DNA from 4 places in the Priestia sp. 3CA3 genome. Region 2 is predicted to be linked to each of the others. Evidence: riboswitches for the same ligand, from Rfam matches in the RefSeq annotation. Region 2 holds a riboswitch; each other region holds the start of a gene.

Region 1 (7,447 bases), on a different contig from region 2:
GAGCGTCAATTTGATACTTTAACATAAAGAAAGTTGCTTTTACGTTATATTGACGCAAAGCATCTAAAATGTGAAGGGTATCAGGCGTTGGGCCATCGTCAAACGTAAGGTAAACAGGCTGTGTAAGAGCTTGATTTTGATCGTTCACGGTATTTCCTACATACATATTATGGTGAAGTGTATTAAGCAGCTTCTCAGGTTGTGCTGAAGATGCAGCTTCTTTCAGCGGCAATGCAGTAGATGCTAAGACTTGCTGAGATGCAGCGGATTCACTTCCTTTGGCTCCTGTAATAAAAAATAAAGAAGCGACGATCACTAACACTAAAGACAAAAATGCATAAAATCGTTTGTTTGGCTTAAATTGTTTGTTCGGTTTAAATCGCTGGTTCAATTTGAAAATCCTTTCTACTAAACTACTATTTACTACTATAGTACAAAAAATGGAATATTAATAGTAAAAATCGACATTTTTATGGAAAAAAATTAGATGATATGACCCGGTTTTAATCTTTTTTGTCAAATGAAAAAGGAGAACGGGACAGCGATAAGGATTTGAAGAGTGAGTAGCTAGATTTTTCCTGGTTTTTATAGTATGCTTTTAGCGTGAATGATTGTTAGGAGGAATGTTAATATGTCAATGGCATATGAAGAATATATGCGTCAGTTAGTTAAACCAATGCGTCAAGAATTAACTCAAGCTGGTTATGAAGAATTAACAACAGAGGAAGCCGTAGTTGATTTTATGGAAAACGTAGAAGGAACAACTTTTGTTGTCGTTAATTCAGTTTGTGGATGCGCTGCTGGTTTAGCACGTCCTGCAGCAACGCAAGCGTACTTACAGTCTGAGCAAAAACCAGATCAAGTGGTAACTGTTTTTGCCGGTCAAGATAAGGAAGCAACAGCTAAAATGCGTGAATATTTTGGGGACATTGAGCCTTCATCACCGTCTATGGCACTTTTAAAAGGAAAAGAAGTTGTTCATTTTATTCCTCGACATGAAATTGAAGGTCAGCCGTTAGAAGTTATTTTTGAAAACATTTTAAATGGCTTTAAGCAGCACTGTTCATAAAATGTCCTGCTTTTGTCACATCTAGTATATAGATTTTTAAAGAAAAATCGCATATACTTTATAAGAAAAAGGATGTCTATCGGCATCCTTTTTCTTTATGTAAATAGCCAAACAGTGTAGGGGGAGTTATGAAAGTGATTGTTACGACTGCTGGTCGAACAAATGAACAGATGATTGTAAAAGCCAAACAGGTAGCCGCTGATTTAAGTATACCTTTTGTAACAAGAGAGAAGAAATCTGTTGCAGATCTTCAAAATCTTGAAGCGGCAGACGTGCTGGTTGTCGGTAAAAATAGAGTAGAATTGCACGTCCAAAATGAAGAAGAACCTATTTTTTTTCATCCAAATTCCGCTATGTTTAGAGTGAAGAGATGGCTGCGCGGAGAACGAGATCCGTTTATTGAAGCTGCTGGTTTAGAAAAAGGAATGAGCGTGCTTGACTGTACACTTGGTCTTGCATCGGATAGTATGATGGCGAGCGCAGCAGTAGGGAAAAACGGGAAAGTTGTCGGACTAGAAGGCAACCGCTATGTAGCTTATTTAGTCAAACAAGGACTTTTAAATTGGGAAAGTGACGTACAAGAGTTGAATGATGCAATGAAGCTTATAAACGTGGTTCATCAAAATTTTGAATCGTTTTTGGCGTGTTGTGAAGATAATTCTTTTGATGTTGTCTACTTTGATCCTATGTTTCAAGAACAAATTGAGGAATCGAATGGAATTAACGGTATTAAAGCAATAGCACTGTATACCACGCTGACGCCAATGGCTATACAAGAAGCAAAAAGAGTAGCCAAACAAAAGGTCGTGCTAAAAGATCATTGGAAAAGCAGTCGTTTTAAAGAGCATGGATTTACTGTGCAAAAACGAAAAACATCAAAATTTCATTACGGGACAATTGATATACAAAAATAACCAAAAAAGTAAAATTAATTACGCTCATTGAAAAGACTTCCAAAACCTTTTAGGAATTAAAAAGTTTTGGAAGTTTTTTTTATGAATTTCATCTAAAGTTCATAAAAGTATGATATATTTTTGAACATAAAAATACTTTTGTGTTTAAGCATCCAGCAAAAAAGGAATATCTTGTATAGGTTTCCGCTCGGTGTGACAACCTCAAACAGAAGAAGGAAGGTGGTAACTGAAAAGTCGTCAAATGCCCGTAGACAGCATAAATGAATAAGCAAATATAGGTAAAAAATTAATAAGTATGTTACAATACCTAGTGAGTTATGATAATGAATTTTACAATATGAAAAGACCATATGGGAAAAGATGAGAAAGGAAAGATACGAATGCCTAGATGGATAAAAAGAATGCTAATTGTATTTATTACAGTATTTACATTTGGGCTTGTCACTCCACCAGAATATTTATACGTTGATGATGCAAAAGCGGACAAGCAACATAAAGCAGGGTATGTAAGAGAAACAACTCCTGTCACAGCTGTTATAGAAGATATTCATTTGCCATATGAAGAACCAAAATATGAAGACGTTTCATCATTTGTTACGTATGCAATGGAATCAGCTGAAAAACAGTCAGTGGAAAAATTCGGAACAAAAATTGGTCCTGTCATTGAAGATGAATTTCGTCAAGCAGTGTTACCTAAAATTGAAGAAGTGCTGACCGACATTGGCACTGAACGTGAACAGTCAATTCAGAATCTCGAGATAAGCGAGCACCCTGCTGCTGGCTACGGTGAAAAGATTTTCCATGTATATGACCGGGAAACCGGTCAGGACTTAATACGGTTTCATGTACGGCGTGAAAATCCTCCAAAAGATGGATACTGGTTTAATTTTCACTATCATGCGGCCGCAGATAATTTTCAAAAGCATTATGATTTAGGGAAAATTTATTGGAACCGAAACATGCCGCCTAAGTGGTTCAGCTGATAATAGACACAACATTCTACAATTTCGAAATGTTAGCTTTTTTAAGCTAGCATTTTTTTACGTCTAAAACCGTTATGGTCTAAATAAGCTGAAACATTAGCACAACGATAAAAAAATCGTTTATAATGAAGTCAGACTTCTTACTATAGAATTGTAGGAAGGAACGAATAGACGCTGGAGGTAACACAATGAAACAATTTACGGAAGAAAAACAATTTCGCGAACAAATTAAGAATGAAACACTAAGCGTTGGGATTTTTACGACAACGTGGTGTCCTGATTGCAAACGTTTGGATATGTTTATTGATGAAATCGTTGACGAAAATACAGATAAAGCATGGTTTAAAATTGACAAGGATGAGTTTGAAGAACTTTCTGCTGAAAACAATGTAATGGGTATTCCTTCTCTTCTTGTATATAAAAACGGTGAAAAAATTGCGCACCTGCACAGTGCAAATGCTAAAACGCCTGAAGCGGTCCGTGAATTTTTAGCAACTCTTTAATTCCCTAAGCTGCGAGAGCATTCTCGCAGCTTTTTTTGTGAGAATGGCTATTTCCATTTTTCGATGAGTGGGGTATACTAGGACAAGTGAATAATCGTAAAGCAATAAGGTCTCAATTTAAAGATTGAGTGAAAAGGGAAGTCTGGTGAAAAACCAGCGCGGTCCCGCCACTGTAAGCGCTTTGTGCGTAAGTCAGGAGACCTGCCTTATTGTTAGCTGTGAAACCTTCGAGGAAGGGTGAAGCAGGGTAATGAACATACATATCAAGTATAGTGAACGGATTCTTTTCCTGCTTATCTTGACGTTACCTGCTTTGCTTTCAATTGAAAGTAAAGCTTTTTTATTTTGAAGCTGCTGCCGAGCAGTATACATAGTCAAAGCGGAAAAAACGGGATAGCGCTGCTTTTTGCATGATCATTTGCTTTTTCTTTAACGTGGAGGTTTCGTATTCACAATGAACAATATATAGGGGGAGTATTTAGATGAAAAAATGGCTTTCGTATTCCATTATTGCGCTGTTAGTCATCGTACTTGCTGCATGCGGTGCAGGCAGCCAAAGCAACAGTGATAAAAAAACGAAGCAAGATACAGAACAAACGTCACAAGCTGCGTTTCCAGTGAAGGTAAAAGACGCGCGTGATAAAGAAATTACGTTGAAAAAACAGCCTAAGAAAATTGTTTCATTAATGCCAAGTAATACGGAGATTGTATATGCCCTTGGCCTTGAAAAAGAATTAGTCGGTGTCACAAGCAACGATGATTATCCTAAAAGCGTAAAGAAAAAAGCGCAGGTGGGAGATATGAACGTTAATGCAGAAAAAGTTATTGCTTTAAATCCTGATTTAGTGCTGGCACACGCTTCAAGTATGGGCGTTTCAGATGAAGTATTTAAACAAATTGAAAGTGCGGGTATTCCGGTATTTGTTGTAAAAGATTCAACAACGTTTGATACGGTTTATGATTCTATTACGCAAATTGGTAAATTAACGGGTAAAACAAAAGAAGCTAATCAAACAATTAAAGACATGAAAGAAAAAGTAGCTTCAATTGAGAAAAAAGCAAAAACGATTTCAAAAGAAGATCGTAAAAAAGTATGGATAGAGGTATCGGGAGCTCCTGAGATTTATACAACAGGAAAAGGTACGTTCATGAACGAAATGCTTACTATGATCGGTGCTGATAACGTAGCGGCTAGTGAAAAGGGTTGGGTTAAGTTTTCTGAAGAGCAAGTTGTTAAGTTAAACCCTGACGTTATTATCGCAACGTATGATGCAGACAAAAATGAGATTATGAAGCGTCCCGCTTGGAGCAGCATGACTGCTGTAAAAGAGGGGAACATCGAAAAGGTTGATCAAAACAAAATCAACCGCTTAGGACCTCGTATTGTAGATGGCTTAGAGGACTTAGCAAAAGCAGTATACCCTGAGGTGTACAATAAATAAAAAGAGGGACCATATTCCAGTTCGAATTGAAAAGGGGATTGGTCCCTTTTCACATCTTAAAATTGAAGAACGGCCTGAGCTTTTAATCATGAAAACCGAGACTTCTTATAAAACATACAGCTCAGGCGTTTTAGGAACAGGCATCATGGAAACGGACACCTTTTACAATCGATTTGTTCATAAAGACTATTATTCAGATACTCCTTCTTTAGAGTATGAGCAATATTTGATGAAAGAAAATGTGCGCCATGAGCAAATCGTAGGGTTGATGACAGCGGTTTGGTTAAAAGAAAGAGCGGTTTACTGTTATGAAGGCTACGGAGTAAGAGTAGCTTCCGTGATAACGGCTGGAGTAGGAAACGCAGTGGATATTACAGCTGACGAAGCTGTTCCATTTTATTCCTCTCCCGGTACAATTAATATGTTTTTTTTCGTGGAAGGCACGCTTACGGATGCGGCGTTTTTACAGCTTTTTATTGCCGCTACAGAAGCCAAAACAAAAACGCTGTCACAGCTGGGTGTCATAGATCCAGCTACAAAGACGATTGCTACGGGAACATCTACGGACAGTATCTCAGTTGCAGCGTCTCAGCAAGGACCATTATATGAATATGCAGGCTCTATGACCGCTTTAGGTCAAGCGGTAGCCAAGCTGGTAAAAATAAGCTTAGAGCAGGCACTTAAGGAAAAGAGGTGAAGAAATGAGTATTGCACAAGCGATGATTGCACACCTGACAGCCATGACGATTGCTCTACTCATTGACCGAATCATAGGTGACCCAGAAAATTGGCCGCATCCCGTTCGCTGGTTTGGCAAGTGGATTTATTGGATGGATTCCAGATTAAATAAAGGCGCAGGAAAACGATTCAAAGGATTGCTTCTTGTGATAAGTATGGTGGTGCTCGCAGGAGTTATTCCTTTTTTATTCCTTCATGCTTTGTACGGAGTTCATTTTATACTAGGTGTTTTAGTAGAGGGCGTAATGATTGCGACTACTATATCCACTCGTTCCTTAAGCGAAGCTGCTTATAAGGTGCAAAAGCCGCTTCAGCTAGGAGATATGGAGAAAGCTAGATATGAAGTAAGCATGATTGTGGGACGAGATACGGATCGTTTATCAGAAGGAGAAATTGCCAGAGCGACGGTAGAGACCGTGGCTGAAAATACAAGTGATGGTATTACAGCTCCGCTTTTTTATGCATTTATAGGAGGAGGAGCCCTAGCCTTTTTTTACCGAGCTATTAACACATGCGATTCAATGGTTGGGTATAAAAATGACCGCTACTTTCTGTTCGGCTATTTTAGTGCAAAAACCGATGACGTATTAAACTATATTCCAAGTCGGTTAACTGCAGTGGTGATGACCGCTGTTAATGTAGCAAAAAGCCAATATTCTCTTTGGCATGTAACGAGTTTGATTAAGCGCGATGCTAAGAAGCATCCAAGTCCAAATAGCGGATACGGGGAAAGTGCAGTGGCTGCCCTTTTAGGTATTCAACTCGGCGGGCTTAATACATATAAAGGCATAGAATCTAATCGTGCAAAAATGGGCGAACCACTCATTCCCCTGCAAGCCGGTCATATTGAACAAGCTGTTTTCATTATGAAAAGGACGGTCTATGCTACGTGGTTATTCTATCTTTTGTTAGGAGGAGTTATTAGTGCTATTACCTACACATGGAGCTAACCCCAATGTCTTTTTAAAAGCAATAGGGGCCGAGAATTTGTCGCATCTAAAAGACTTTAGCGTAAACACAAATCCTTTAGGGGCTCCCCTTGTTCTTCACGAAAAGTGGAACGAATTCAAGGAAGCTGCGTTTAGTTACCCTGATCCTGAAGTAACAGAACTAAAAAATAAACTTGCAGCTCATCATCATGTTTCCGCTGCCCAAGTGCTGCCCACAAATGGGGCCGCTGAAGCGTTTTTCCTTATTGCTTCTTTATTTTCAGGAGAGAAAGCGGGGATTGTACAGCCGACGTTTCTCGAATACGAACAGGCAAGTAAAGCGTATGGATGTGAAGTGACATACGTTCCTTTAGCTGAAGAAAATGGCTGGAGCTGGGATATAGAGTTGATTATGAGTATTCTTCCGGATATAAAAGTACTATGGATTTGTCACCCAAATAATCCAACGGGCGTTATGTATAGTCACGAGGAATGGATGAAAGTAGTAAAAGCTGCTGTTCATCATGGTACATACTTAATAATTGATGAAGCATTTATTGATTTTGTCGAACATCAGCCTTCATTTGATTCTCTTATTCTAAACTATGAACATCTCATTGTTGTGCGTTCGATGACAAAGATGTTTAATATTGCGGGGCTTCGCCTTGGCTATATTTTGGCAAATGAAAAAATCATTAGCAAGATGTCTAAAAAACAACCTCCTTGGAGTGTAAACGGATTGTCGCAGCAAGTAGGGATGATATGTGTAGATGAAAAAGATTTTGTGAAAAAAACCGTACATTATATTAAACAAGAACGAAAACGGATCTTGAGTCAACTAGAAGAATGGGGGCTTTTGGTTTCTCCGT
Region 2 (7,447 bases):
ACGTTTTTAACAGCTGAAGCAGTTCCATCGTATGTTTTACATCTAAGTGATTCGTTGGTTCATCAAGAAGTAAGTAGTCAGGTTCTTGCGCCAGTGCTTTAGCAAGTAACACCCGCTGTTTTTCTCCACCGCTCAGCGATTGAAAGGTATGATTTCGATAGTGCCAGACGTTTGTTAATTTCATCACGCTTTCTACCACTTCTTCATCCTGTGCTGATACAGTGCTAAACAAACCTTTTGCCTGATAAGGATAACGTCCCAGTGAAACAATTTCTTGAACCGTAAATTCTAATCCAATTTGATTTTCTTGCGTCATGACTGCAACTTTTTGCGCCAGTTGTTTTGGTGAATAAGCCTTCACTGACTTCCCTTCTACCTTCACTTCTCCTGATTGAGTGGTTAATACATTCATAATTAAGCGAATAAGCGTTGTTTTTCCGCTTCCATTTGGTCCTAGTAAAGCAACAAAAGAACCTTTGTCTACGGTGAACGTGATGTCACGAACGGTCGGTTTCTGTTTATCGTATCCTCCCGTCACATTATATAGTTCAATCATGATATTCCTCTTTTCCGCATACGTTCTTTTACAAGCAGCAGCGTAAAAATTGGCGAACCAATTAAGGCGGTTACGACTCCAATCGGCAGTTCACGAGGTTCTAATATCGTTCTTGCTAATAAATCGGCTAAAACCAAATAACTTCCTCCGATTAAAATAGAAAGCGGCAGTACATGCTTATGATTAGCTCCCGCTACGAGACGCACTACGTGGGGAATAACTAAGCCAACAAATCCAATTGCCCCAGATACTGATACCGCAGCCCCGGTTAATACGGATGCACCTATTAAAATCATTCTTTTTTTCTTCTTTACGTCTATCCCCATAAATTGAGCGGATTGATCGCCAAATGCTAAGCCGTTCAGCTCTTTCACATGTAACAGCAGCATAATCGTACCGACTAAAAAGAACGGCCCTAAAATTTGAATATGCGACCATCCTCTCATTGATACGCTTCCCATTAGCCAATATAAAACCTGCCTTACATCTTCTTCAGGAGAAAGAGCTACAATTAATGAAATAAGCGCGCTCATAAAGGATGATAAAATAATCCCCGCTAAGATGATGGTTTCATTGGCCAAATTGCCGCTTGCGAGTTTCGTAATACCAAAAACTAAAAGAAGAGTAATAAAACCAGATACGATGCCGACTACAGGCAGCGTGAAGATAGACAAACCAAAAATACTCCAGTGAAAATAAATTGCCATGACAGAGCCAAGGGTTGCACCTGAGGAAACTCCGATCGTGTAAGGATCCGCAAGAGAGTTTCTTAATAGCCCTTGAAAGGCAGCCCCTGCTATTGAAAGCGAAGCTCCTACTAAAAATGCCACCAGTACTCTTGGAAAACGAATTTGCCAAATGATTAAATCCATGTTTTCCGGACCGTGATATAAGGATAGTCCGGTAAGGTGGCCAATAATAATTTTGATTGTATCTCCTACGGTTAACGAAACTGTACCAATAAATACTCCCATAATCACCGAAGTACATACAATAAATAAACTGACTATGTATAAAATAGATGCTTTGTTTAAAAAAATACGTTTAAAAATCAATACTTTCAGCTCCTCTAGGAAACGAGGCGTGATGTTTTACATTACATTAACCATTCATTTTCCTGTCCATAAACCATGTTTCCATCCTACATAGTATTGGAAACAAATCATCTTTTATTTGTTACGAGTGCTAGACTGTTGAACTAGGCAACGTAGAATAGCGTACTAAAGTTCTCGGTGAAAAAACAAGCGAAAACCTCTACAAGCTACACTTTTTGTGTTTGCTCCGGGCTTTTATAGTTGTCTATTAAATGATACAGCTTTTCCATATCTATAGCTTCTCTCACATATGCTGCTGCTTTTGAAAAAGACTCCTCTTTTTGCAGGCGACTGTTGAATGTATCCGTAATAGGCGGCAATTTTTTATGTTTACGAATTTGATTAAGCAAAGCTCTGCGCAAAGCATCGTTATGAAACACATCATGAACATACGTGCCAATGATGTTGTCTTTAACCGTTCCTTCTTTTTGATCATCTACCACCGCAAAGGCTTTCGTCATGCTTTTAGAAACCGTCTTTCCCATATGAATTTCATAGCCTTCAATCGAAACCTTCTCACTTTCTAACTGAACATATCCAGAAACTCTTTCTGTTTTTTTGCTGGTTGTCATAACGGTTTCCACTGGAAGCAAACCCAGCCCTTTAATAGATTCAATCCGGGACTCTACTGCATCGGGGTCCGTAATTGTCTCTCCTAACATTTGATATCCCCCGCAGATGCCAATAACGTGAGCGTTCGTTGCGTTCAAGACTTGATTAATGGCTAGAGCCAGGCCGCTTTCTTGTAAAAATTGCGCATCTTCAATCGTATTTTTGCTTCCTGGTAAAACAATTAAATCAGGCGTACCTAGTTGTGATGGCTTGGTTACAAGTCTCACATGACAGTCTTCTTCTAAGCTTAGAGGATCAATGTCTGTAAAATTTGAGATGCGAGGATACGAGATAACCGCAATATCGATTTCTTTTAACGGATTTACAAGCGTTGAGTAATTTCTGAGTGATAGCGAATCTTCAGCGTCAATTTCCACGTCGTGCATATAAGGAATGACTCCTAGTACCGGAACTCCCGTGTATTCTTCAAACCACTTCAACCCCGGTTTTAAAAGCTCTAAGTCTCCTCGGAATTTATTGATTAACACTCCAATTACTCTAGGTTTATGTTCATCTGGAAGCAATTGAAGAGTACCCACCAGACTCGCAAAAACCCCTCCTTTATCAATGTCTCCTACTAACACAACAGGGGCTTGGGCTATCTTTGCTACGCGCATATTTACCAGTTCCCGATCGTTCAAATTCACTTCAGCAGGACTTCCAGCACCTTCAATCACAATTCGATCATAATGATTGGCAAGCTCTTTATAAGACTCCGTGATAACGTTCAAACCTTCATTAAAAAATTCTTGCCGATACTGAAAAGCAAACATATTACGAAGCGGCTTTCCATGAACGACAATTTGAGATTCATGATCACGAGTTGGTTTAATTAAAATAGGATTCATATTGGTTGTTGCTTCTACTCCAGCCGCTTCAGCTTGAATTCCTTGCGCTCTTCCAATTTCTTTTCCATCCATTGTAATGTATGAATTAAGCGCCATATTTTGCGATTTAAACGGTGCAGTTTGATAGCCGTCTTCTTTAAAAATACGGCAAAACGCTGTAGCAATCATGCTTTTTCCAGCGTCTGAGTGCGTTCCTTGAATCATAAGAGGTTTTCCTTTTTTCACTTTTTCCACTCCCTATCACATAAAAAAACCTTAACTGTAAAAGTCAAGGTTTGGTCATGCGCTCATTAACACATTGTCTTGACTTATTTCTCCCACCGAAAAATAAGGGGTTTTTAAAAGCAGGTCTCCTGGCTTATGCTTCATTTTACTTCTGCATCCTTCCTAGTTTGACTAGTGGGTCTTTGCAGGTTCATCCACATTTACAGTAGCGGGGGCTGCACCGGATTTACACCGATTTCCCTATTATCCTCCTTAGAGGCACTTTTAAAATCATTTATTCTTTATTGTAACGAATTTTATAACCATTCACAATAACGATTTTCTTCTATTATTATATATTACTGTGTTTATACTTATTTGGGTCTCGTATGCTATAATAACAATTATTTTCCAAACATCTTATGAAATAGCTAGGAAGGTGCTCGTAGTTGAAGAAAAAAATCATTTATATCTTTATTAGTTTGCTTGTTCTTTACATAGCAATCATGTCTTTTTGTATGTATCAAACCGCTCATCAGCCTGTTCCGCAAAAAGCAGATTATGTGCTCATTTTAGGTTCGAAAGTAGACGGAGATCAAATGTCTCCTAGTTTAAAAGAACGAGCAAAAACGGCTTTATCTTATTTAAAGACTCATAAACAAACAAAAGTTATCGTAACGGGTGGAAAAGGATCCGATGAAGAAATTTCTGAAGCAGAAGCAGCCTATCGTTTTCTACGAAAAGAAGGAATTAAAAAGAATCGAATGATAAAAGAGGATCAGTCAACTTCTACTTTTGAGAATTTCACTTTCACTAAAAAGAAAGTTGATATTCAACACAAAAAAGTCGTGCTTGTTAGCAGTGATTTTCATTTATTTCGCGCCTCTATTATTGCCAAGCGTCAAGGTTTTGACGTTTATCCTTTAGGTGCAAAGACACCAAATTCAATTAAACTTCAAGCCTACTTTCGTGAGTATGCTGCTATCTTAAAAACGTGGCTGTTTGATAAATAAATAGAGTACACCCCTATACAAACGAAAAACACGGCATGAATTCATGCCGTGTTTTTTATTAATCATCCGTATCGATAACTGCTTTTGGTAAACCCGTGTATTTCGCCCAGTAGAAAATACCGATTGAAACAAGAGCAATTAAAATTAAGTCAAGCGGGTTGCTTAGCACACCTTGTCCTCCACCAAATGAGCCTAGGTAAGAGATAACAAGCATAATAATATAATAAGCAACTAGCCACCAAGCAGATTTAAGCTGCTGTGCAAATTTTACAACGTCAGTTGGTACGTATTTCTTAAATGCTACGTAGATAACAACCATTAGAAGCTGTGATCCTAGAAGCCAAGAAATTGTCGTCCATCCTGACCAATATACGATGTATGAACAGAAGATAAATGACACAGGAGCAATAACGCTCATGCCTTTTAATTTGAAAGGCTTTTTAAGGTCTTTTGCATTTACTCTGAATGCAGCAGCTGAAATTGGCGCAATCGCATAAGACAGAATAAGTGCTACTGAACATACGTTTACTAGCGCTTCCCAAGAAGGAAATGGCAGTGTCCAGAATACGGACATTCCAAACGATAGCCATAGTGACGCACGTGGAATTCCTGTTTTCTTATCTACTTTTGAGAAACGTTTAAATAGTGTTCCATTACGAGACCAAGCATAAACTAAACGAGAAGTTGTATTCATGAAGATGTTCCCGTTACCGCCTGGTGATAAAATAGCATCAAAAATAACAAGCGTTACTAACCAGCCAAGGCCTAAAATAAGTGCAATATCTTTAAATGGTAAAGAGAATTGCTCTTGAATTGTTCCCCATCCTCCTGATAGCATATCAGCCGGAATGTTACCAATGAACAATACTTGCAGTGCTGTGTAAATAATCGCTGAAAGTACAATACAGATAATGAGCGCGATTGGAATATTACGCTGCGGGTTTTTAACTTCACTGGCTACAGAAACAATAGGGTGAAGTCCTAGGTAAGCAAACATAACGCCACCTGTTGAAATGGCTGCTTGAATACCATTAAAACCAAACGGAGTAAAATCGCCAGTTGTAAAGTTAGCTGATTTAAAGTGATAAGCTAACACGACGATAATTGTAAGAGGAACCGCATATTTGAACACAGATATAATAACATTTGACTTAGCAAATGCTTTTACACTTACGTAGTTAATGATAAAAAATAGCGTTAATAACGCGAACTGAAATAACCAGCCGATTGTAGTAGGCGATTCAGAACCATGTTTAGTTAGACCAGGAAGCCAAAACGCAACATACTGACGTACAGCCGTTACCTCGATGGCAATCAAACTTGTATAAGCAATAATGGTAATGAATGAAATTAAGTAACCCACTAAATGACCATGTGAGTAAACCGGATAACGGATAATTCCACCGGTACGCGGCAGCGCTGCTCCAAGTTCAGCATACACTAAACCGATAAGTAAAATAATGACTCCGCCAATCAGCCACGAAAAACTTCCGGCTGGACCAGCCTTTGACGCTACGTTACTAACCGCAAATAACCAGGCGGAACCGAAAATAGCTCCCATCCCAATTAACGTTAGGTCAAGTAACGATATTGATTTTTTAAACTTTCCTTGATTTCCTTGATCAGACATAATATCCTCCTTTAAAATTTCCACTCCACATATCTACGCCCTTGCGTCCGATATGGGATTCTTTACATCATCCTCCTCTTACTAAGACCTCACAAGTGGATATGTTAACAAATATTCTCTAAAAAACCAAGTTAAAAACTTTATTTTTTTGTAAAACATCGTTGAATTGCTTATGTATAGCGCATAAATTCCACAGAAGATTTGAGGACTACTCCTCCTATTTAACCGCATTTTTCTTAGGTTAAACATAAAAGAATATTCAAACTATTTACCGTAAAAAAAGGTCTGAGATATAACAAAATCAACCGCTAGAAGCAGCTACATACGCAACACCTAGGCTTGCCATACCAATAAAAAAATCCGAACGATTCATCGTTCGGATTTTGCTTTAATTAAAATAATGTTGCCCGTGCCTCTTTTTTTTGCTTATTTAAATACTTTTACACGTTCACTTAGTGGTTGAAATTCTTTTTCTCCCGCTGGTGACACGGGATTACCAAATGGCATTTGAGCAATCAGCTTCCATGAACTTGGAATATTCCAAGCTGCTTTTACTTCATCGTCAATCAATGGATTGTAATGCTGTAAAGTTGCTCCTAGGCCTTCGAGCTCAAGAGCTGTCCAGATCACATGCTGCAGCATGCCTGATGATTGGTTAGACCAAACCGGGAAATTTTCGCTGTAAGATGCGAACTGCTTTTGCAGCCCTTCAACTACTTCTTGATCTTCAAAGAAAAGAACTGTTCCATAGCCGCTTCCGAATAAGTTCATTTTTTGATCCGTATCTGAAAAATTTTCAGCTGGAACAATTTTACGAAGCGTTTCTCTCGTAATATTCCACACTTTATCATGCTGTTCGCCAAATAAAACGACTACGCGTGCGCTTTGGGAATTAAATGCTGAAGGAGTATGTTTCACCGCAAAGTTAATAATTTCTTCAATTTTTTCTTCTGACATTTTTACATTTTTATCAATTGCATAAATAGAACGTCGGTTTTTAATTGCTTCATAAAAATCTTTTCCAACCTGTTGTTGATCACTTGATTTATCAAATAATTTATCTAAAAAACCCATTTTCCACACTCCTAATTGTTTGTTTTTTTAAGCTTAAATTGCATGTTTATACCCTTCCCCCTGATAAAAGGAGATAAACAAGATATAATGAATTCTTATATCTCTAATTCGAGATATTAAACCAAAAAAATATTAATTGAAATTTAATTACTTTATGTAACTTACTTTACAATGATTATTTTGTTCTGTCAAGCGAAAATTATTATCTTTTTCTTTTCTTGATTATATGAAAAAAGACTGCTAAATACGGCAGTCTTTTTTCGTAGATGCTTAATGTTCATAAATCATCTTTCGCGTCATTCCCCCGTCTACTACGAGGTTAGCTCCTGTTACAAAATCATTTTCGACGTTTGTTAAGTACATACACGCTCTTGAGATATCCGCTGGCGTTCCTACCCGATTAGACGGGTGCTGCG
Region 3 (7,447 bases), on a different contig from region 2:
GATTCTTTTATTTCTGGCGTCTATTTATGAAAGATAATAAAGAATACAGCAAAAAGAAGCCATATTAAAAACCCGGTCAGCACTTGACCGGGTTTTCTTATGAAGCAGCAGATTTTGCCACTACTTCAGCAAAGTCTTTAGCAAATACCTTACATTTTTCTACATCTTCTCCAAAGGGAGAAAGCTCGATTTTCAAACCAGGAACAGCTATATTTCCGTTGCGTCCCTTTATTTTTTCTTCAATTAAATCAACTGCTCCGCAAAAAACATCATATGATGAATCACCTGAACCAAATACAGCCATCTGCTTTTGACTGAGATCTATATCATCCATTTCATCATAAAGATCTAAAAAATCATCTGGCAGCTCTCCATCTCCCCACGTATAAGCTCCAAAGATAATAGATTCTGCCAATACAAGGTCCGAAGCAGCAATGTCATATACTTCTGCTCGTTTCACATGCAATCCATGCTTGACTAATTCTTCTTCGATCAAATCGGCTATCGCTTCTGTGTTGCCTGACATACTCGCATAAGCTAGTAAGATTTCCTTCATGTAAATGACGCTCCTTTACACCAGCAGTGTGGGCCGCACATCCCCTTCTTCATCACATTCTTGCTTAAGAGGACAGTTTTCACACTCACTGGATGCATAGTTCTTTTGAAAATGTTTTGGTTCCATTAACACACTTTTGACAATATGTAGTTGAAGTATGGCCTTTTCATAATCGCCTGTTGCAATATAATAAGTTGTTGTTTCTCCGGTTAATAATGAATAAAAACGAATTTGTTCAGGAACCTTTTGAAAAGCTTGTTTCGAAAAAACGATAATAAAGTCTTTCATTGCGTTCTTCACTTCTTCATGGTCATCTAGAATGAATTTTGTTACCGTATAAGACTTCTCTGTCCATGCAGCAAAATCAATGGTCAGAGAAAGGTTGCTTTGAATTTCTTCTACATAAACGCTGTATTTTTCAAACACAAAAAGTGGTAGCTCCACATGTGTTTTCTCGCCTAAAAACCTCAGTAAATAATCACTTACTTTAGCTAACACATCGTAATAGTGAATGGGTGATGAAAACATATTTGGCTTTAGGCGCCAATATTTTTCAATAAGCTGTAAAACATAGAGGTTTGAGCGATACTCAACTGGCTTGCTATAGTATGTTTTAATGATTTGATGGACGGTTACTTGAACATGCTGTTTCCAATCTATAGATGTCTTTTTCAAAAGAAGCTGCTGCTGATAAAATTTGTACGGACATCGAATAAATTGTTCGATGTGGTTATTGGAGAGTGTCTTTATATGCACTTTTATCGGTTCCATCTATGTCTCACCACCCTAATTGAAATTCATTCTCAATAATGATCAAAAATTAAATCATGAAATTTGCTCAATCACTTTACGAATAGCACTCCATGAATGTTTGACGAAATAAATTGGTTTTTGCTGTTTTTTTGCTTTCTCTTTAATGACTTTTGCCATATTGTGATTAATAAAATCCGTAATAACTAATACAAACCCAATATGTTCGGGAATTTCTCGCTTCACCATATTGCTTTTACGGCCATCTAAATGAATTACTTCATTAAACCCTTCTCCCGCTAGACGATCTGTAATATGCTTTAACCTGTCTCCTCCTACAACCATGACTGATGACATGTTTGTTCCCTCCCAATTAATTATTCATTTAATGATTTGACAACAACCTGTATTCTTTACTATATATACAGTTTAATTGAGAATGATTCTCTTTGTCAATGTTTAATTGATAAAAATTCTCAATTAAAATGAAAGTCTACCACCTTTCTTATAAGTTAGTTGAATTTTGACCATACTATAGCTATCACATACAAAGGAGGGTTAACGTTGGAACAAAACATTCTTTGTGAAGTAAATAACTGTCACTTTTGGAAAAATGGAAATCACTGCAGTGCAGAAGAAATTTACGTAGTAAGTCATAGCGGAAAACATGCAGCAAGCAGCTATGAAACAGACTGTAAAACGTTCAAGCCAACTGAAGCGTAACCCGCAAAAGGACAGCCTCTGGGTTGTCTTTTTTCTCTCTTCAAGATCATAAAAAAGGAGACTAGTATGAAGACTGAACAACTGATTCATTTTTTTAAAGAAGAAGCCATAAAAGCAAATGAACAAACCTTTCCAATCTATGTACAATCATTTACTCATTTATGGACATACAAATGGGGAACACTTGAAAACATTCCAGAAGAAATTGATGACTTAATTACCACACGTGCGTTAGAACTTGGACTTATTCACTTAAAAAAAGCTGACTAATCAATAAGGAAATTAGTCAGCTTTTGTGTTTATAAATCATCAAATCCATTTGCATCTGATGCTTTTGTATATTGTCGTGATTTCTGTTCAAAGAAATCGGTTTTCCCTAAATCTACCTCTTGATAAGCAATAATCCAACGAAGAGGATTTTCAATCGGTGCTTCTGGGAAAGCAGCTCGACCGAAGCCTAACTGATTACAGCGTTTATTCGCCATATATTCAATGTACTGCTGCAGTTCTTTCATCGTAATGCCGTCGAATTTTTCTCCAATAACAGATTCCGCCCATTCAATTTCAAGACGAGCTGCCTCTTGGAACGTTTCAACTACAAACGTTTCTAGCTCCTCCGTACGATAAGCTGGATTTTCATTTAGTACTTCCTTGAAAATCTTTTCAAATAACCCAACGTGAAGCTGTTCATCACGATTGATATAATTAATCATCGTAGATGTCGCCACCATCTTTTGATTTCTCGCAAGATTATAGAAGAACGCAAATCCGCTATAGAAGAAAAGTCCTTCTAAAATAACATCATATACCATAGACTTCAAAAAGTTTTCAACCGTTGCTTCTTCGCTAAATGCTTTATATCCGTTTGTAATAAAGTCATTTCGTGCGCGAAGCTTTTCGTCTGTACGCCAGTATTCAAATACTTCATCTTGTTTTCCTTTTGGTACAAGACTTGATAAAACATATGAATACGAATGATTATGAACCACTTCTTGCTGCGCTAAAATAATCATTAGAGCGTTAATCGAAGAATCGGTTACATAGTCAGCTACTTTGCTAGCATAATCTGATTGAATACTGTCCAGTAGCGCCAGCAGGCCAATAATTTTTAGAAAGCTCTCTTGTTCGTCAGCGGTTAACTGAGGGAACTGTTTAATATCTTGACCCATATTAATTTCAAACGGCGTCCAGAAATTAGCTAGCATACGCTTGTATTTAGGGAACGCCCATGAAAATCGGACGTCATCCCAGTTTAGAATATTGGAGCTCTTGCCGTTGATGATTCCTGTCGAACGGTTCGGAGCTGTTTCGTTCATTAATTCTCGTTTTAACATGCTTGTCATCAATTATTCACTCCTTTTAACTATGACAGCTTTCACATTCTTCAATGACTTCACTTGATGTTGAACGTACGTAATAGGTCGTTTTTAATTTTTCTTTCCATGCCGTCATATGAAGATCCAGCAGCTCTTTTGCTCGGATATCATTTTGTACATATAAATTGAATGAAATAGATTGATCAATATGACGCTGGCGCTTGGCGTTTTGCTTAATGCTCCAGTGCTGATCAATTAAATAAACGGACTTATAATACCAGTTTGTTGCTGGCGATAAATCTGGTGCCGTCACTGGGATTTTATAGTTTTTCTTTTCCTCTGAATAAAACTTACGGAAAATCGGATCAATACTTGCCGTAGAACCCGCGATAATAGATGTTGATGAATTAGGTGCTACAGCCATTAAATATCCATTTCTTATCCCATTGCTTTGAACTTCGCTACGCAGTTCACTCCACGCTTCGCTCGTGTATTCACGTGTTTCAAAATAAGCGCCTGACTCAAAATCTGAGCCTTTAAATAATGGATATGCGCCTTTTTCTTTAGCTAAGTTCATGCTTGCCTGCACGGTTAAGTAAGAAATTTGTTCATACAATTCATCGCAATATGCTACCGCTTCATCTGTCTCCCATGCTATTTTCTTTAAGGCAAGCAAATGGTTCCAGCCAAATGTGCCAAGCCCTACTGCGCGGTACTTTTGATTCGTTAGCTTTGCTTGAAGTACCGGCAAATCATTTAACTCAATAACATTATCAAGCATGCGTACTTGAATTGGAATTAAACGTTCAAGTACATCTTCAGTTACGGCTCTCGCTAAGTTAATAGAAGAAAGATTACATACAACAAAATCGCCCGGATTCTTTGTAATAATAATTTTTCCGTCTTCCGTAATTTCCTCTGTTACGACCGTTGTACTTTGGTTTTGCGTGATTTCTGTACATAAGTTACTGCAGTAAATCATGCCCGCGTGTCGGTTTTGATTAGCTCGGTTAACCGTATCACGATAGAACATATAAGGAGTTCCGGTTTCAAGCTGCGAAAGCATAATGCGCTTGAAGATCTCAATAGCAGGCACTGTTTCTCTTGAAAGCTGTTCATTGTTTACACACTCAGCGTAACGAGTGCGGAACGAACCGCTGCCTTCTTCTTCATCATAAAAATCTTCTAACGAGTAGCCCATCAGCGTACGAACTTCGTGAGGATCGAATAAGTGCCAGTCTTCACGTGCTTCTACTTTTTCCATAAACAAATCTGGCAAACATACGCCAGTGAATAAATCATGCGTGCGCTGGCGTTCATCACCATTGTTCAAACGCGCGTCTAAGAATGAAAAAATGTCTTTATGCCAAACATCTAAATATACAGCAATAGCTCCTTGTCGTTGACCTAGCTGATCGACACTTACAGCCGTATTATTTAGCTGTTTCATCCATGGAATTGTTCCTGATGATACGCCTTTAAAACCTTTTATATCACTTCCTCGGCTTCTAATATGACCGAGGTAGACACCAATTCCGCCTCCATTTTTACTAAGCGTGGCCAAATCTGTATTGCTATCATAAATACCGCGTAAGCTGTCATCAATCGTATCAATAAAGCAGCTAGATAGCTGTCCGTAGCTCTTTCCTGCGTTTGAGAGTGTTGGTGTGGCAACCGTCATATATAGACTAGAAAGCGCCCAGTACGCTTCTTTTACTAATGCTGTTCGATTTTCTTTCTTTTCTTGAGACATCAGCGTCATAGCAATGATAAGAAAACGTTCTTGCGGTAATTCGTATACACGCTTATCATGTGATGTCGCTAAATAGCGATCTGCTAATGTCAGCAATCCAATGTATGTAAATAAACGATCGCGTTCAGGAATAATGACTGAAGCAATTTCATTAATTTCTTCTTCTGTATATGTTTTTAATAGCTGTTTATTATAAATGCCGATTTTTGTTAGTTCTTGAATAAGCTGATAAAACGAACCGTACTTCTCTTTTTTATCATAACCTCGGTTGTCCGCTGCTTTTCGATATAGTTCGTTTAAGTAGACGTCTGCCGCCACGTACGTCCAATCTGGTTCTTCCATTGAAATACGCTCTAGGGCTGCCAAAATTAGTACGTTTGCAACCTTTTCGTCCGTCATATTTTCCTTTACTGTAACAGTTTGAATAACCTTTTCCTCATACAAAGAAAAATCAAGTTGCGTAAATTCTTTTTTTAAACGTTCAATATATGCAGTTAATTCATGTAGAATTGTAGGCTTTAATGTATTCACCATAAATATGGCTCCTCTCTTCACTTCAAAATAAAAAATCGCTCACCGTACCTCGGTGAGCGAATAGAACGAAGATAGAAGAAGACACTAAGTCTTTTCTCAATCCTCGCTCTACCCTCTCACCTCCCGAAGAAGATAAAACGACATAAAAAAGGCAGGTCTCCTGACTTATGCTTCTTTTTACTTTAAGGCCTTCCCATGATGTTTACTCACAGTGGATCTCCTTATTTCATCAGCATTCACAGTTGCGGGGACAGCTTTGGATTTTCACCAAATTCCCTTTTAAGTCTTTTTATCAGACACCTTTTTCACTGGAAAACACAAAATATAGTATTTTATTATTGTTTAACAAACAACATATTGTGTTATGTTATAAACACATTATATAGGACAACTTAGAAAACTATCAACCTATTTTCAAAAATAATTTTGTTTTTTACGATAAAATCCTTCGACTTTTTTCATCAAACTACTCCATCATAACATGTTTTGACACGCTTGATGGAACAATGTGCTCTTTTTAAAAAATTTGTCCTATTTTTCTACTAAACATTGCCAACATCAATAAAAAAACCGTTTTTCATAAAAAACGGTTTTTAATTATTTGTATTCTTTTTCAAATGCTGTGATTGTTTTGATAAACTTTTTATCAATATCGTATCCTATCCCCGGTTTTTCCTTCACCTTTATTACTCCGGCTTCTACCTCTACTTCGGGCTTAATAATATCTTTTTCCCAATAGCGAGACGACGCAGAAATGTCACCTGGTATCGTGAAAGAAGGCAGTGTGGCAAGGGCGATGTTATGAGCTCGTGAAATCCCGGCTTCTAACATTCCGCCAACCCAAAGCCTTACACCGTGTAGGGCGCATAAATCATGAATTTTTTTTGCTACAGACATTCCGCCAACTCGACCGATTTTCACATTGATAATCTTGCAGCTTTTTTGTTCGATTGCATGACGTGCATCTTCATAGCTCACAATACTTTCATCTAAGCAAATCGGCGTCTTCATTTGCTTTTGTAATAATCGATGATCAAGGATATCATCCGAACTTAACGGCTGTTCGATCATCATTAAATTCAATTCATCTAGTTTTTTCAATGAATCACTATCGCTTAACGTATAGGCTGAATTGGCATCAGCCATAAGAGGAATGCTTGGAAATTCATCTCGAATTTGTTTCAGTAGCTCATAGTCAGCGCCTGGCTTAATTTTCACTTTAAAGCGCTTATAACCATCTTTCATATAAGTCTTTATTTGTTCTTTCATGATGGAAATATCATTTAAGCCAACTACCACTCCAGCTTCTACAGCAGGCCTTATTCCGCCAATTACTTCAGCTAAGGGCTTATTTTGGCGCTTTGCATACAAATCCCATACAGCACAGTCCAAAGCTGCTTTAGCCATGTTGTTCCGCTTTAGAGGTTTGAATAACTTTTGAACATCCTCTGGTTTTTGAAGCTGCTGGTGAAGAAGCGAAGGAATTAAAAAATCGTCTAACATATGAAAACATGTCTGAATCGTTTCTTCCGTATACCAAGGAGATGAAAAAGCAACGACTTCTCCCCATCCTGTAAATCCTTTTTCATCTTCTACTTCAAGCAAAATCAATTCTCGATCCTGGACCGTACCATAGCTTGTTGAAAAAGGAGAAAGAAGCTTCATGTCAATTTTATAAAGATGTACTTTTTTGATAATCATCGATTAAATCCCTTTCTGTATGAACGATGATAGCTTCCGGCGTATGATTTTATTAGAGGCCGTTCGCGGCAGCTCCTCTACTCGAACGAAATACTTTGGAAGTTTGTACTTTGC
Region 4 (7,447 bases), on a different contig from region 2:
TCTCATTTACCATCCAAACAGGCTCTACCGTAGGGAACCATAATCCCCAAACATACAGTGTTGGGATATGGATGATGTCGGATTATCCTATTTTGGTCCAAAAATAAAAAAACAGGCGGAATGCCTGTTTTTTTTATGCGCCAATTGCTGTTTTGATTTCTTCTATTTGTTCTTGATGACGCTTTTCATGATAGCCAATAAAATCAATCCATTGCTTTAAATCCATTAACCCAAACACAGGATGTGGGAACGATTTTTGCTTTAGGTTTTCTTCACTGGCTGTTTCTTCTAACTCTACTAAAGCCGCTCTTGATTCCGCCAGCTTACTCTTCATTTCTTCTAATGTCTGCTTTTCATTAGAAGGCGTAACTTGAGCCGGTGCATCTACTTTTCGAGAACGGTCTACCGCTAAATGAAACGGCTTATCTTCGGTTGGCTGATCTACACCGTTTTCTAACTGATCCTTTACACGTGAAACAATCATGCGCTCCATCAAATATAAATGTTCTAATACTTGCATAACGCTCCATGTATTAGATGCTGGCTGCTGATTTAATTGTTCATATGTTAATGATTCTACACTGTTCAATACATCATTTCGAAACTGTTCATTTTTGTTCATTGTTCATCCTCCTCTAGGATTCCTCTAGCTTATCGTATCAAAAAACTCTTCTATATAAAAAGGATAACCCTTTACTTAACCATGTTTTAGCTGCAATTGTTTCACGTGAAAAAAATCTTTTTTCTATTTGACATGAATCAACTGAAGTGTTATATTTAGATTTCTGGCTTTTCTTTAAGAGCTGGACATAGTGAAAGTAACTTGAAAGGATGTATCGTACAATGCAAGGTAAAAATACTGGCATTCGACACATGTCTTTGAACAAAACTTATTCACACTGGATCGGCTTCGGAGCCGTAAGGATGCAAGAGAGGTAGGGCTTGCGTCGTTTAGGTTAATCGATCATGTGGAAAAACAAACCGCGGCAATGGATGAAATCCATGCAAGCACAATCAATGCTAATTGTGCCCTAACAACAACGAAACATACAAAAACCGTAATCATGGATTTTATAAAGAAAGTAATCATTTTGTTTTTACACTTGCAAAAAGCAAGTTACTGATAAGAAACACGAACAAAAGCGAGCAGATGCATCTGCTCGCTTTTTTAATGATGATTTTTTATTTACTTTATCATTTCTTTTTTTAGGGAATCTTATAAAAAAGCCAAAACCAATATGGTTTCGGCTTTTTTCTTATTGCTCTGCTAGTACATCAGCAAATGCTTTTGCATAAGGAGGAAGGTCTGGCGGACGGCGACTTGAAATGATGTGGCCGTCGATTACGACTGCTTCATCATGCCAAATAGCTCCCGCATTTTCCATATCATCTTTGATTCCTGGCGTACTTGTTACGTTTCGGCCATCTAAGATTTTTGCAGAGATTAATACCCATCCTGCATGGCAGATTTGGCCGATTGGCTTTTGCTGTTCATCCATATGACGAACCATTTCAATTACTTCAGGGTAGCGGCGCAGTTTATCCGGCGCCCAGCCTCCAGGTACTAAAATAGCGTCATATTCAGCTGGATCAACATCTTTAAATGCGTAGTCCGATACGGCTGGAACACCGTATTTCCCCATGTACGTTTCGTTTGCTTTTTCTCCAACTAAATGTACTTCTGCTCCTTCTTCGCGAAGACGCATCACTGGATACCATAGTTCTAGATCTTCAAAGTCTGCACTAACAAGCGCAATAACTCTTTTATTTTCTAAGCGCATCGTAACACCTCCGCCATCAGTATAGCATGTTGGAGAATAAGATTGAAAATAAGGAACTAAATTGTACATAATTAAAGGATTTTTCAAGTGCCCTTCAGAAATTTTTTGTATGCCAAATGGTCTAATTTTATATTTTCACTTGACTGGGGACAAACACCACACTACAATGTGTAGTGTAGTGTTCATAATGTTGTAAAATTATCCAAATAAGAAAGACTTTCTGATTTAATTGCTACATTTCTTTTTTCGGGCTTTCACACTACATAATGTAGTGTTTTTCAAATACACTTAAAGGAGGAAGTAAAGTGAATAAAAACGTCGAAATTGGTTCACTTATTATTCGTTTAGTATTAGGTTTTACATTTTTAGTACACGGCTTTCAAAAATGGCAAGGCGGGATTGAAAATACAGTAGGGTTCTTCGATAGCTTAGGAATCCCTGGTTTCATGGCATATATTGTGGCAACAATTGAACTTGTAGGTGGGGTTCTGATTATCCTTGGTCTAGCAACAAGAGTCGTAGCTGCTTTATTTGTGGCAGTTATGCTTGGCGCTATTTTTACAGCCAAGCTTAAAAGCGGATTCGTTGGCGGGTTTGAGTTTGATATTGCCTTAATTGCCATGTCTGCTCACCTATTTCTTGCAGGAAGCCAGTTCCTTGCTCTTGATAAAGTGGTATTTAAAAAGAAAGAAACTGCTTTTTCTCTTCAAGAAGAAAGCAGTAAATAAAAAAGAAAGCTTATACTCTCCCAATATAAGCTTTCAGGTTAGTCCCGCCGTTTGAGGCGGGCTTTTTTTATATTTGAAGCAGCAAATTCGCAAATAAAGAAGAACGCTCGGACAACGTATCAATTTGAATATGTTCATATTCTGCATGTATTCCTTTTCCGCATGCTCCTAATCCATCCAACGTGGGAATGCCAATGGCCGCTGTAAAATTGCCATCACTTCCGCCTCCAACAGCTGCTTCTTCTAATTTCATACCCAGTTTGGCCGCAATTGACTGAGCGCATTCAAATAACTCTTCCGTTTGTTTAGACTTAACCATTGGAGGACGGTTCATGCCTCCTGTTACTTCAATCTTAATCCCTTTTAAAATGGGCGTTAAATTCAAAATAATATCCGTCATACGTTTTGCTTCTTCTTCTGTAGAAACACGTAAATCCACGTGCGCTTCTGCATATTCCGGCACTACATTTGTACCGCTGCCTCCGGTAAATGTCCCAACGTTCACCGTTGTACCTTTTTCATAATCGGTTAAGCTCTGCAGAAAAATCACTTGGCGCGCTAGCTCTTCAATAGCATTGATTCCTTCTTTGTGGTGATTACCAGCGTGGGCTGCTTGTCCCCACACCTTTACGGTAAAAATCCCCGCTCCTTTGCGCGACGTTTTTAACGCACCTGAACCCGCCACCGCAGGTTCAGCTACTAGCACAGCTTCACTTCTTTGTGCTTCTTCTTCTATATATTTTTTAGAGGAAATTGATCCAATCTCTTCATCTGAATTGCAGAAAAACACAATTTTTTTATCCATTTCTAAGCCGAGCTCTTGAATCGCTTTAATTGCCCATATTGATTGCACAATGCCGCCTTTCATATCTAAAATTCCCGGACCATAAAGCTTGTTTCCTTCTGTTCTTAGACTCAGCCTTCCCTTTTCCCATACCGTGTCAAAGTGACCGATAATTAAAAGCTGCTTCTCTCCTTCTCCAATCGTAAATTTCAAATGGTTTCCTACTTCTTTTTCTTCTATGATTTCATACCCCACGCCTAAACGCTTCTGAAACAGCTGCGTTAAATACATTCCACACTGATCCACTAACTCTTTACAGTAGGACGGTGATTCTTTTTTCACAAATCCAACTAAATCTTCGAGCATCTCTTGTTCATGTTCTTTTAAATAACTAAATACGCTTTGTTCTACCATTACCTGACTCAAATCAATTCCTCCTCCAAACAACCCCTGCTGCTTGTGCATTCACTGCTTTTATTTATCGTACGTATGAGTATGTTCTACGTTTCACATAACGACCTTAAATTATCCTTAATTATAATGGTTTTCAGACAATTTTCCATCCTTAAAATACAGATAATACTTTAACTTATTCATAACTGACCGAAAATAGCCATAAACTTCAACAAATTTATACAAAAAAGCTTCAATCTTCAACAGATTAAAGCTTTCATTTTATTAATTGACATTTATTTTGATATTTTTCCCTTTTGACTTCACACTTACAAAAACAAACATAGACACTAAAAAAACAAACAAAATAACGCCAACCATTTCAAAGTTTACTTCGGCCCATGGATTAAAGAAAGTGAATGCTAAGTAGAAGGACACCCCGTATGCGAGGATAACAATAATCCAGCCCATCAAGCGGGAAGCAGATTGCCCAAACTTACTCGATTCATTCACCATTTTATGTACAATCAGTGAATCGATTGTATCTGTCAGCATCATACCAAACATAAATACTAGTCCTAATAAAAGCGGCGTATATTTGCCTGCGTTCCCTACAGCTAGAGACCACACGGCCGTTTGACTGACCGTTTCAGCCGCTAGGGCAAACAGCGCTCCTACAAGAATAATTAAAAAAGGATTCGTTGTTCCTTTTGCGATTTTCGGAATAAACTTCCCTTTTAACCCGCTCACCTGAAACTCTTCTTCTTTGTTTTTAGTTCGAAGCAAATGATATGTGTTTAATGTCCCAATCAGAAAGAGAGAGATGATAGATACCCAAGATGCAAAATGATCGAAATATGCTGGAAACGTAAAATTCTTCATCACTACGCCCAGCACCCCGGCCGTGACGGCCACCATTCCTCCATGACCGAGTGAAAACAGCGTTCCGACCCACGGGGCAAAACGGCTGCCCATTCGCCAATTATATCGGGTCTGGCCATCAATAAAAGCTAAGTGATCTGCATCTAATCCGTGCCTGATTCCTAATAAAAAGACAAGTAAAAAAACTGATAAACCTTCCATTTCCTACACTCCTTTTTTTAAAATAAAACGTAAAAAAGCCTCAATTCTATAGAAATTGAGGATGTGTCGGCATATGAAAATAAACAGTAATTGCTCACTGCGTACCTTGATACACCGCCTCTTTCCTAGAAGAGTCAAGTGTACAGAATAGGTAGGTCTCCTGGCTTGAGATCATCATTTTCTACCGCCTTCCCCGTTTTGAGTGACGATAAGATAGAAAACTCCCTGCTTACAGTGGCTGGACCGCTCGAGATTTGCACTCGATTCCCTGTTACCTCTTACGCTATGTAAGAGCACCTAAACTGTGCGAATGATTCATTTTCTTCCTCATTATACTAGTACTCCTTACAAATGAATAGAGAAAATTCAAATAAAAAAGCCCTGCTAAGCTTTACATGCTTAACAGGGCTTTTTAAAGCAATTAAACTACTTCTACCGTTACGTCTACGTTGCCGCTGATTGCTTTTGAATACGGGCAGTATGAGTGGGCTAGGTCTACATATTTTTTAGCTGTTTCTAAATCTAAGCCTTCGATATGAGCTTCAAGCGCTACAGCAATTTTTACTCCTTGATCAGCTTTATCTGGAAGCAGCTGAACCGTAGCTTTTACTTCACTGCTTTTAATTTCTACGTTATGTTTTTTCAACATAAATTCTAACGCACTGTTGAAACAAGCACTGTATCCAGCTGCAAATAGCTGCTCTGGGTTTGTTGCTGTTGTTGCTTCTCCACCAAGCGCTGGAGGTGTTGCAACGTCTAAATTAAAGATATTATCTAAAGAATGAACTTCTCCTGTTCTTCCACCTGTGTTAACGACTGTCGTTTCATATAAAGCTTTCATGTATAAATCTCTCCTCTTTTTTAGTAATTTTATTAAAATTTTTTATTTATCGTTTCTGTAATTTAATTGTACACAATTTAATTTTAAAAAACAAGTGTTAAATACATTAAAAATTTTCCAATAAAAAAAGCCGCGTATATGCGACTTTTTCTTAATAATATTGAGACTGTTCGTCATAAGCTGATTTTCGAAAAATAGACAAGTTGGTAATAGCCCTCATCAGTTTCGTATTAAATATAACATAATGAATAAACAGCGCCAGCACGCAGCCTAAAACGGCTCCTGTTAACACATCGAATGGATAGTGAACGCCAACCCATACCCGTGAAAATGCAATGAGTGCACCCATGACAACCCACATGCGCCCTGAACGTTTGAAATGCAGCCAAATGGTAAAAGTGATAACTAATGCAGATGTAGCATGATCGCTTGGAAATGAAGAATTCGCGGCGTGATCAATAAGCTGATTCACGTGGTGAGAGATAAACGGACGATCTCGATAAGCAAATAAACTAATCACTTTATTGATAATGACTCCTGTGGCACAAGCACATAAAGCTTGAAATGCTACAACACGGCTGCCGTTTTTATTAATAAGTAAAAACAAGCCGAGTAAAACAATAAGTACATACTGGGCATAATCTGCAAAGAATACCATTAACGAATCTACAAACTTCACATGCGAGGCATACTGATTCACCGCATGGAAAATGGTATAGTCTACTGAATTAATAGCTGATAACATAATCGAAATCCTTTCTTATTTTTAAATGTCATTAGCTATCTTATCAGTTTCTGAAGAAAATGAACATTATTTCTCGGGCTATTATTGATATATTTAGTAAATAACCATTGATTTCCTTATCATTTATACACCCCGAATCTCTCCGTGCTATAATGTACGCAACTATACATAGACACAAGGGGGAATTTTTTTGAGTAAAGGCAGAATTTTAATTGTAGAAGATGAGCGCAAAATTGCTCGTTTAATTCAGCTAGAGCTTGAACACGAAGGGTACGAAACGGGCATGGCTTATACAGGGACAGAAGGATTGGCAGAGTTTCAAGAACACAATTGGGATTTGCTGCTTTTAGATGTCATGCTTCCTGAACTGAGCGGACTCGAAGTACTTCGTCGCATTCGAGCAAACGATGATCAGACGCCCGTTATCTTATTAACCGCTCGAGACGCCCTTCCTGATAAGGTAAGCGGACTAGATTTAGGAGCGAACGATTACATTACAAAGCCCTTTCAAATTGAGGAGCTTTTTGCACGTATCCGCGTATGGCTTCGCCATCCTGCATCAGCATCTCCTGCTGAAAAAGAAGCAGATACTCTGCAGCTAGGAACTTTAGTTGTTAATGAAAAAACGCGAGAAGTCACGCGTGAAAATGAAGCTATTGAGCTGACTCCTAAAGAATATGATTTACTTGTCTATATGCTTCAAAACAACAATCAAGTGCTAAGCTTTGAACAGCTTCTTACAAACGTGTGGGGATTTGATTACTACGGCGACACCAATATTGTATACGTATACATTCGTTATTTGCGCAAAAAGATTGATGCACCATTTTCAACACCTTATATTCAAACGGTGCGCGGCGTTGGCTATATGCTTAAGGAGTAGCTTATGAAACTGCAAACAAAGATTATCCTTACATCAACTGCCCTGCTTTTTATTCTCTTAGTAATTGCAAACAGTTCGATTTACTTCATTTTCAAGAAAACCATGGAAGACAATGCAATTGAACGTTTACAAGCAGAAACAAGCAACGTAACAAATGGGCTAAAACAAACAAGTTCGACGGTTAAACAAGCCAATTTGCTTCGTGCCTA

Evidence for each region. A riboswitch is a leader RNA that binds a small molecule or an ion and turns the genes downstream of it on or off. The one in region 2 is predicted to bind cobalamin.
Region 1: it holds a riboswitch for cobalamin, as region 2 does, so the genes downstream of both, AC1VNJ_RS17685 (ABC transporter substrate-binding protein) here and AC1VNJ_RS05875 (cobyric acid synthase) in region 2, are expected to answer to the same signal.
Region 3: it holds a riboswitch for cobalamin, as region 2 does, so the genes downstream of both, AC1VNJ_RS00080 (ribonucleoside-diphosphate reductase subunit alpha) here and AC1VNJ_RS05875 (cobyric acid synthase) in region 2, are expected to answer to the same signal.
Region 4: it holds a riboswitch for cobalamin, as region 2 does, so the genes downstream of both, AC1VNJ_RS23340 (HoxN/HupN/NixA family nickel/cobalt transporter) here and AC1VNJ_RS05875 (cobyric acid synthase) in region 2, are expected to answer to the same signal.

Annotation. Positions count from the first base shown of each region.
Region 1 covers NZ_JBXENJ010000006.1:243,911-251,357, reverse strand. Annotated here, with positions in the region: gene AC1VNJ_RS17710 (polysaccharide deacetylase family protein) at 1-391, opposite strand, end outside; gene AC1VNJ_RS17705 (BrxA/BrxB family bacilliredoxin) at 632-1,069, shown strand; gene AC1VNJ_RS17700 (class I SAM-dependent methyltransferase) at 1,198-1,983, shown strand; gene AC1VNJ_RS17695 (YpjP family protein) at 2,364-2,966, shown strand; gene AC1VNJ_RS17690 (thioredoxin family protein) at 3,155-3,469, shown strand; cobalamin riboswitch at 3,560-3,692, shown strand; gene AC1VNJ_RS17685 (ABC transporter substrate-binding protein) at 3,952-4,911, shown strand; gene AC1VNJ_RS17680 (adenosylcobinamide amidohydrolase) at 5,000-5,608, shown strand; gene cbiB (adenosylcobinamide-phosphate synthase CbiB) at 5,613-6,599, shown strand; gene cobD (threonine-phosphate decarboxylase CobD) at 6,574-7,447, shown strand, end outside.
Region 2 covers NZ_JBXENJ010000002.1:205,150-212,596, forward strand. Annotated here, with positions in the region: gene AC1VNJ_RS05865 (ABC transporter ATP-binding protein) at 1-556, opposite strand, end outside; gene AC1VNJ_RS05870 (FecCD family ABC transporter permease) at 553-1,611, opposite strand; gene AC1VNJ_RS05875 (cobyric acid synthase) at 1,818-3,344, opposite strand; cobalamin riboswitch at 3,437-3,616, opposite strand; gene AC1VNJ_RS05880 (YdcF family protein) at 3,764-4,327, shown strand; gene AC1VNJ_RS05885 (APC family permease) at 4,386-5,957, opposite strand; gene AC1VNJ_RS05890 (nitroreductase family protein) at 6,384-7,031, opposite strand; gene AC1VNJ_RS05895 (SDR family oxidoreductase) at 7,302-7,447, opposite strand, start outside.
Region 3 covers NZ_JBXENJ010000001.1:16,724-24,170, reverse strand. Annotated here, with positions in the region: gene AC1VNJ_RS00115 (cytochrome d ubiquinol oxidase subunit II) at 1-68, shown strand, start outside; gene AC1VNJ_RS00110 (flavodoxin) at 98-556, opposite strand; gene AC1VNJ_RS00105 (hypothetical protein) at 572-1,327, opposite strand; gene AC1VNJ_RS00100 (DUF2325 domain-containing protein) at 1,382-1,663, opposite strand; gene AC1VNJ_RS00095 (DUF1540 domain-containing protein) at 1,871-2,029, shown strand; gene AC1VNJ_RS00090 (hypothetical protein) at 2,096-2,299, shown strand; gene AC1VNJ_RS00085 (ribonucleotide-diphosphate reductase subunit beta) at 2,329-3,372, opposite strand; gene AC1VNJ_RS00080 (ribonucleoside-diphosphate reductase subunit alpha) at 3,389-5,632, opposite strand; cobalamin riboswitch at 5,766-5,951, opposite strand; gene menC (o-succinylbenzoate synthase) at 6,230-7,333, opposite strand; gene AC1VNJ_RS00070 (o-succinylbenzoate--CoA ligase) at 7,337-7,447, opposite strand, start outside.
Region 4 covers NZ_JBXENJ010000011.1:89,719-97,165, forward strand. Annotated here, with positions in the region: gene AC1VNJ_RS23310 (lipase family protein) at 1-107, shown strand, start outside; gene AC1VNJ_RS23315 (DinB family protein) at 134-622, opposite strand; gene AC1VNJ_RS23320 (hypothetical protein) at 969-1,124, shown strand; gene AC1VNJ_RS23325 (type 1 glutamine amidotransferase domain-containing protein) at 1,257-1,781, opposite strand; gene AC1VNJ_RS23330 (DoxX family protein) at 2,087-2,509, shown strand; gene AC1VNJ_RS23335 (M20 family metallopeptidase) at 2,577-3,740, opposite strand; gene AC1VNJ_RS23340 (HoxN/HupN/NixA family nickel/cobalt transporter) at 3,972-4,769, opposite strand; cobalamin riboswitch at 4,903-5,085, opposite strand; gene AC1VNJ_RS23345 (organic hydroperoxide resistance protein) at 5,191-5,610, opposite strand; gene AC1VNJ_RS23350 (undecaprenyl-diphosphatase) at 5,762-6,355, opposite strand; gene AC1VNJ_RS23355 (response regulator transcription factor) at 6,546-7,238, shown strand; gene AC1VNJ_RS23360 (HAMP domain-containing sensor histidine kinase) at 7,242-7,447, shown strand, end outside.